DNA from 3 places in the Mesorhizobium sp. B2-5-11 genome. Region 3 is predicted to be linked to each of the others. Evidence: riboswitches for the same ligand, from Rfam matches in the RefSeq annotation. Region 3 holds a riboswitch; each other region holds the start of a gene.
The links. A riboswitch is a leader RNA that binds a small molecule or an ion and turns the genes downstream of it on or off. The one in region 3 is predicted to bind cobalamin.
Positions count from the first base shown of each region.

Region 1: it holds a riboswitch for cobalamin, as region 3 does, so the genes downstream of both, FJ490_RS03810 (ABC transporter ATP-binding protein) here and FJ490_RS21340 (aromatic ring-hydroxylating dioxygenase subunit alpha) in region 3, are expected to answer to the same signal.
Region 2: it holds a riboswitch for cobalamin, as region 3 does, so the genes downstream of both, bluB (5,6-dimethylbenzimidazole synthase) here and FJ490_RS21340 (aromatic ring-hydroxylating dioxygenase subunit alpha) in region 3, are expected to answer to the same signal.

Region 1 covers NZ_VFUK01000001.1:750,603-752,862, forward strand. Annotated here, with positions in the region: gene FJ490_RS03805 (LacI family DNA-binding transcriptional regulator) at 1-723, shown strand, start outside; cobalamin riboswitch at 786-995, shown strand; gene FJ490_RS03810 (ABC transporter ATP-binding protein) at 1,251-2,039, shown strand; gene FJ490_RS03815 (ABC transporter substrate-binding protein) at 2,085-2,260, shown strand, end outside.
Region 2 covers NZ_VFUK01000001.1:300,164-302,423, forward strand. Annotated here, with positions in the region: gene FJ490_RS01440 (TetR/AcrR family transcriptional regulator) at 1-198, shown strand, start outside; gene bluB (5,6-dimethylbenzimidazole synthase) at 240-992, opposite strand; cobalamin riboswitch at 1,041-1,221, opposite strand; gene FJ490_RS01450 (histone deacetylase family protein) at 1,343-2,260, shown strand, end outside.
Region 3 covers NZ_VFUK01000006.1:450,591-452,850, forward strand. Annotated here, with positions in the region: gene FJ490_RS21335 (DUF680 domain-containing protein) at 1-61, opposite strand, end outside; cobalamin riboswitch at 540-742, shown strand; gene FJ490_RS21340 (aromatic ring-hydroxylating dioxygenase subunit alpha) at 873-2,120, shown strand; gene FJ490_RS21345 (hybrid-cluster NAD(P)-dependent oxidoreductase) at 2,139-2,260, shown strand, end outside.

The DNA of each region.
Region 1 (2,260 bases), on a different contig from region 3:
GTCATGGGCGCGCCGGCGGATTATCAGCAGGAGCGGCTGCGCCGCGTCGTCGAGACGCGTCGTGCCGATGCCGTCGTACTGGCCTGGACGCGGCGCGAGGACGATCGCATCGACTATCTGAGCAAGGCCGGCTTTCCCTTCGCGACGCTCGGCCGAAGCCGGTCCGGCGACGACAGCTATCCCTCTCTGGATCTGGATTTCGAGAAGGCGGGCGCCGATGCGGTCGACCGGCTGGTTGCGCGTGGCCACCGCCGCATCGCCGCCATCCGGCCGTCGCTTGACCTGAATTTCGGTTATCTGTTTCTGGAGGGTTATTGCAAGGCGCTGCGGCGGCACGGCATCGAAGTCGATCCCGGCCTGATTGTGGACGGTTTTATCAACGAAGCCGGTGGCTACGCGGTGACACCGCAAGTCATGCGGTCGAAGGATCCGCCGACCGCGATTATCTTCAACAACGACTCGATGGCGCTCGGCGGCTGCAAAGCGCTCGCCGAAATGGGGATCAAGCCCGGGCAGGATGTCGCGGTGATCGTCATCGTCGACACGCCGCTCTGCCGTTATTTCTCGCCGGCGCTGACCGGCTTTCGTCCGAGCCTTGACCCGATGGGGCGGCGGCTCGGCGAAATCCTGCTCGCCTCGCTCCCGGCTTTCGCCGGCGCGAAAGGGCCAGAGATCATTCGCGAGGTCTGGCCGCTGGAACTGGTGGCGCGCGATAGTGATTGACCACAAGTTTGTATCGTTATAACGGAACATGCATCGACCTTGCCTCGACGCTGCCTGCATCCTAGGCTGCGACTCGTGATGGTCCCCGCGCCGCAAGGCGAGGGGTGAAAAGGGAACATGGTGAGGCCCGATTTTCGGGTCGAAGCCATGGCTGCCCCCGCAACTGTAAGCGGCGAGCAAAATCCGAGAAGCCACTGGCCGGCAAGGCTGGGAAGGCAGGATGGCGCAACGACCCGCGAGCCAGGAGACCTGCCATCTGCATGAGTTGACCGGACGGGGTGTGCCGGGAGGAGACGCAGGTTTCGGTCTTGTCGACCGGTTCAAGCCAGCTTCCTTCCGTCGCCATTTTGAAAGTGACGGAAGTTGGACGGCTCCATCGATCGCATACATCGCATTGCCATGCATCGCATCGTCGTGTGCACGCTTTGCCGCGATATCGCCACCGAGGTGAATTCAGGCCAGCGTCCGGCAGGACTGGCAAGCAAGACGCTGGCCCGTATTCCGGCAGGCCCTGCAAGGAATTGCCCATGACCGCGCCGCTTCTCGATGCCCGCGACCTGGCCGCAGCGGCGGATGGCCTGCATCTGGTGCATCCGGTCAGCCTTTCGGTGGCGGCGGGCGACCGTCTCGCCATCATCGGTCCCAACGGCGCCGGCAAGACGACATTGCTGCGCATGCTGTCGGGCATGCTGCGGCCGAGTTCGGGCGAAGTGAAGCTCACCGGGCGCCTGCTGGACAGGATTTCGACCGCCGAGCGGGCGCTGCACATCGCCGTCGTCGGCCAGACCGATCAACCGGATCCACGGCTGGCGGTGATCGATTATGTCGAGCTCGGCCGGGTTCCGCATACCGGCCGCAGGCACAGGAGCGAGGAACGCGACATTGTCGTCGAGGCGCTGCGCCGGACCGGGCTGTTGCCGCTGCTTGGCCGCACCATCGGCTCGCTGTCGGGCGGCGAGCGCCAGCGCGCCCAGCTTGCCCGCGCCATCGCACAGGAGCCGAAGATCCTGTTCCTCGACGAGCCGACCAACCATCTCGACCCGCGGGCGCGCAGCGAGTTGCTCGAACTGGTTGCAGGCCTCGGCATGACCGTGATCGCGGTGCTGCACGATCTGGCGCTGGTGACGCCTTTCGCCACCAGGGTCGCGGTGATGAGCCATGGCCGGTTGCATGTGCTGGCGCCGCCACGCGAAGCACTCACTCAGCAGCTGATCCGCGAGATCTTCGGTGTCGACGTCTTTAGGTTGCGCCACCCGACGGAGGACCGCGAGCTGACGGTGTTCGAGGTTCCGAACCGTGCCGCGCCATCTTCGTGAGCGAAGCCATTTCCGGCAGATCCTGTTCAACAAGGAGCAACATCCGTGAAACGCCTTGCCGTGTCTCTTGCCTTCTCCCTGCTCGGCTCTACGGCCTTCGCCTTTCCGGTGACGGTCGACAGCTGCGGCAAGCCGCTGACCTTCGACGCGCCTCCAAAGCGCGCTGTCATTCACGATCTCAACATGGCCGAGATGGCCTTCGCCCTGAAGCTGCAGCCGTC
Region 2 (2,260 bases), on a different contig from region 3:
ACGACGCTGCAGGGCGACGGGGTGGTTGTCCCGGGCGTAGACCCCGAGACCGCGGCACGGCTGATCAACGGGGCGAGCAGCCAGGCGGCGCAGCGGATCGCCAATTCGAACGACCCGGAAGCGACGTCGAAGACCGTGGTGGCGGCATTCAAGCAACTGCTCGAAGGATTGTTGAGGAAGGATGCCGGAGCCGCCTGACGACGGCAGGCCGCCGGCAGCGCGCTGCGCATGCCGTATCGTCAAATCAAGGGTTTGTCAGACTTTTCGCATGTTGCCGCCTTGAGGCGTGCGATCGTTGATTTGAGCGGAACTTCGCCCTGTCCGCAAAACGTCTCGCTCATGATCAGCTCGGGCAGCGGCAGCCGCCGCCCCCAGCCATGTGTTTCGAGGTCCGGTTTCGGCGCGAACTCCGAGACACGGCCGACACAGAGATAGGCCACCGGCGTCACATGCTCGGGAATCGACAGAAGGCCTTTCAACGCCTGCGCCTCGATAATGCTGACCCAGCCAACGCCGACGCCTTCGGCGCGCGCCGCCAGCCAGAAATTCTGCACCGCGCAGACCGTGCTGTAGAGATCCATCTCGGGATTGTGCCAGCGTCCCAGCGGCGAACCCTGTGAGCGTCGGCGGTCGCAGGTGATACAGATATTGAGCGCGCTTTCGCAGATGCCTTCCAGCTTGAGCTTGCGGTAGAGCGCCCGCCGCTCTTCCTCGATCGCCGGCAATTCCTGCTCGCGCGCCGCGAGGAACAGGTCGCGCACCTGTTCCCGTCGTTCGGTGCCACGAATGACGATGAAATTCCATGGCTGCATGAAGCCGACCGATGGCGCGTGATGGGCGGCAAGCAGCAGCCGCGCCAAGACCTCGTCGTCGACGGCCTCTGATGTAAAATGGCTGCGAACATCGCGCCGCGTGAACATGGCGCGGTAGACCGCATCGCGCGCCATCTGGTCGAATCCGTCACCCACGGGGATGGTCATATTGTCCGGCATCGCTTGTCCCCTTGCGATTGCAATCAACTGCCGTCCGCCTGACCATGCGGATGACGATGCCTGCCAGGCCGGTCTTCTGGCTCGGGATCAACCCGCATCCGGCGCCTTCCCGTCATCGACAGTGGCATTTACCGGCGCGGTCCCCCTTACAGCGTTGGGCACGCCACGGTATCAAACCGTGTTCCCGATTCTCCCGCTCGTGGCGGGCACCAGGCAGTGGCCGGGACTTTACGACGAAGCCCCTGCGCCGCCAATCCCCGCGGCGACGCGAATGGACGCAGGCGCGATTTTCCCCAGCCATCAGGCCGCAACGCATGGCCATCGCCGCGCCGGGGCACTAGATAGGGGGCATGGCCACTCGTCTCTACACCCATCCGATCTTCCTTGAGCACATCACGCCGCCCGGCCATCCGGAGCGGCCGGACCGCTTGCGCGCCATCGAGCGTGTGCTTGACGAGGAGGCTTTTGCCGCGCTCGACCGCCTCGAGGCGCCACAAGGCGACGAGGCCACCATTCTCTATGCGCATCCCGAGGATTTCGTCGAGCGGGTACGCGCCGCCATTCCCGAGACGGGCATCGCCCGCATCGATGCCGACACAACGGCCAGCCCGAAGAGCTGGCAAGCGGCGATCACCGCGATCGGCGCCGCCAACGCCGCCGTCGACGACGTCTTTGCCGGCAGGGCAGACAACGTTTTCGTCGCCGCCCGGCCGCCCGGCCATCATGCGGAGAAAGCGACGGCGATGGGCTTCTGCCTGTTCAACACGGCGGCCATCGCCGCACGTTATGCACAGCGCAAACACGATATCGAACGTGTCGCCATCGTCGATTGGGACGTGCATCACGGCAACGGCACGCAGGATATTTTCTGGGACGATCCGTCCGTGCTTTACTGTTCGACCCACCAGATGCCGCTCTACCCCGGCACCGGAGCAAAGAACGAAACCGGCGCCGGCAACATCGTTAACGCGCCGCTTGCGCCGCAAACCGGCAGCGAGGCGTTCCGCGATGCCTTCCTGTCGCGCGTGCTGCCCTCGCTCGACAATTTTGCACCCGACCTGATCATCATTTCGGCCGGCTTCGACGCGCATCATCGCGACCCGCTGGCCGAGATCAACCTGACCGAGGATGATTTCGACTGGGCGACCGGCCAGCTCATGCAGCGCGCGGCGCGCCACAGCGGCAACCGGCTCGTCAGCCTGCTCGAGGGCGGCTACGATCTGCAAGGATTGGCATTTTCGGTTGCCGCCCATGTCGGGCGACTGATG
Region 3 (2,260 bases):
TAGCGAAGGCGCTGCCGGAAACAGCCAGAAGGGCGGCGGCAGTGAGAATGATCTTTTTCATTTTTGATACTCCAGTATTTTTCCGTCCGTCTAGCGGCGTGTCTTGGGAGGAAATCGCGTCGTTCGGACAGCCCCGATGTGGGAAAGCCATACCGCCATTTCCAATCACGAAGTTTTTCCGTGTGGACCAAGTTTCCACCACTTGAAATTGTGCCAGAGCCTTCAACATTCGTTTTTTTCTGTTTACTATCAGTTGGTTATGCAAACGCGTCGCGCGATCACCAACTGTGTCGAAGGCCCAGTGTTCACACCGTCCTGCACGCATCGTCAACAGAAACGAACCGTTCGGTTCGATTTTAGAGGGCGCTAACAGTCACTTTTCGAAACCGTTAACCTTTTTTGCCTCCGCCACGAGACGGAATCCGAGGCGGCGACCTGAGGCTTTCTGCCCTGCAACGGCGGCCGCGCCGTTTCCAATGCGTGTCGCGCGGCATGGATGCGATGTCGTTTTCATGCCGACGACAAGTCGGCGATCATGGTTAGATCCTGCCATCTCAGGTGCCGCCGCGTGACGACGAGGCGGAGAATTGGGAAGCCGGTCAGAATCCGGCGCTGCCCCCGCAACGGTGGTGGAGTTCAGGTCGCAACGGGAGACCACTGGGCAAAGGCCTGGGAAGGTGTCGCGACAGTCCGCAAGGACAGCTCCAGAGCCCGGAAACCAGCCCGAGATGTTGGACTCGACTGATCGCGGCGGGCGGTCAAGAGGCGGATGGTGCATGTCCGGCGCAAGCCGGCGCGCTGCTTGATCCTTCCTCTCTCCCCTCCGTTCAGTCCTTCGATGCGAGGACAGGACTTCAATGCGAGGACAGGACATGGATGCGCGCAACGACATGCTGAAACGGCTGCAAGGCCGCAGGGACGGCTTCTCGCTCGAGCAGCCCTTCTATACCGATCCCGACTACTTCAAGCTCGACATGGAGCTGATCTGGTACCGCGACTGGCTGTTCATCGGCCATGATTGCGAACTGCCCCGGCCCGGCAGCTTCATCACCGTGCAGATCGGCGACTATCCTGTGGTGCTGGTGCGTGACCAGAAGGGCAACATCAACGCCTTCCACAATTCTTGCCGCCATCGCGGCAGCCGCGTCTGCAACACAGACAAGGGCACGGCGGCGAAGCTCGTCTGCCCCTACCATCAGTGGACCTATGAACTGGACGGCAGGCTGCTGTTCGCCAGGCAGATGGCCGAGGGTTTCGACAAGAGCCAGTTCGGCCTGAAGCCGGTCGCCTGCGAAAGCGTCGGCGGCTACATCTTCATTTGCCTCGCCGACGAGCCGGCGGATTTCGCGCCGATGCGGACGATGATCGAACCCTATTTGCTGCCGCATCGGCTGCGCGAAGCAAAGGTCGCCTTCGAGAGCACCATCGTCGAGAAGGGCAATTGGAAGCTGGTCTGGGAAAACAACCGCGAATGCTATCATTGCGCCGGCAACCATCCGGAGCTCTGCAAGACCTTCCCGGAGGCGCCGACCGTGACTGGCGTGCAAGACGCCGACGGCGACCCGGAGATGCTGGCGCACTGGGCCAAATGCGAGGCGGCAGGCCTGCCGAGCAGGTTCCGCATCGACCCGGCCGGACAGTACCGTGCCACCCGCGCGCCGCTGCTGCGCGATGCCGTCAGTTATACGATGACGGGAAAACGCGCGGTCAAGAAGAACCTGTCCGACGGCGTTGCCACCGACCGCATCGGCTCCTTGCTGCTCTATCACTATCCGACGACCTGGAACCACATCCTTGGCGACCACGCCGTCACGTTCCGCGTGCTGCCGATCAGCGCCACCGAGACCGCGGTGACGACCAAATGGCTGGTTCACAGGGACGCGGTCGAGGGCGTCGACTATGATCTCGCCGAACTCACCCATGTCTGGACCGAGACCAACGGCCAGGATCGTCGCATCGTCGAGGAAAACGCCTTCGGCATCCTGTCGCCGGCCTATGAACCCGGCCCCTATTCCGAACTGCACGAAGGCGGCGTCATCCAGTTCGTCGACTGGTACGCGCGTTTCATCGGTCCGCGCCTCGCCGAAGACGGCCGGCCGGCCCTGCGCAGCGTTGCTTGAGAGGTGAGGATGAATGCGATGACGGATCTCGGCCTCTATCGCCATCTCGATCAGATGGCGCCCTGGAACGACAGGCTCCAGGTGCTGGAAGTGATCGGCGTGAGCGACGAGGCGCCTGATGTAAAGACTTTCACCTTCCG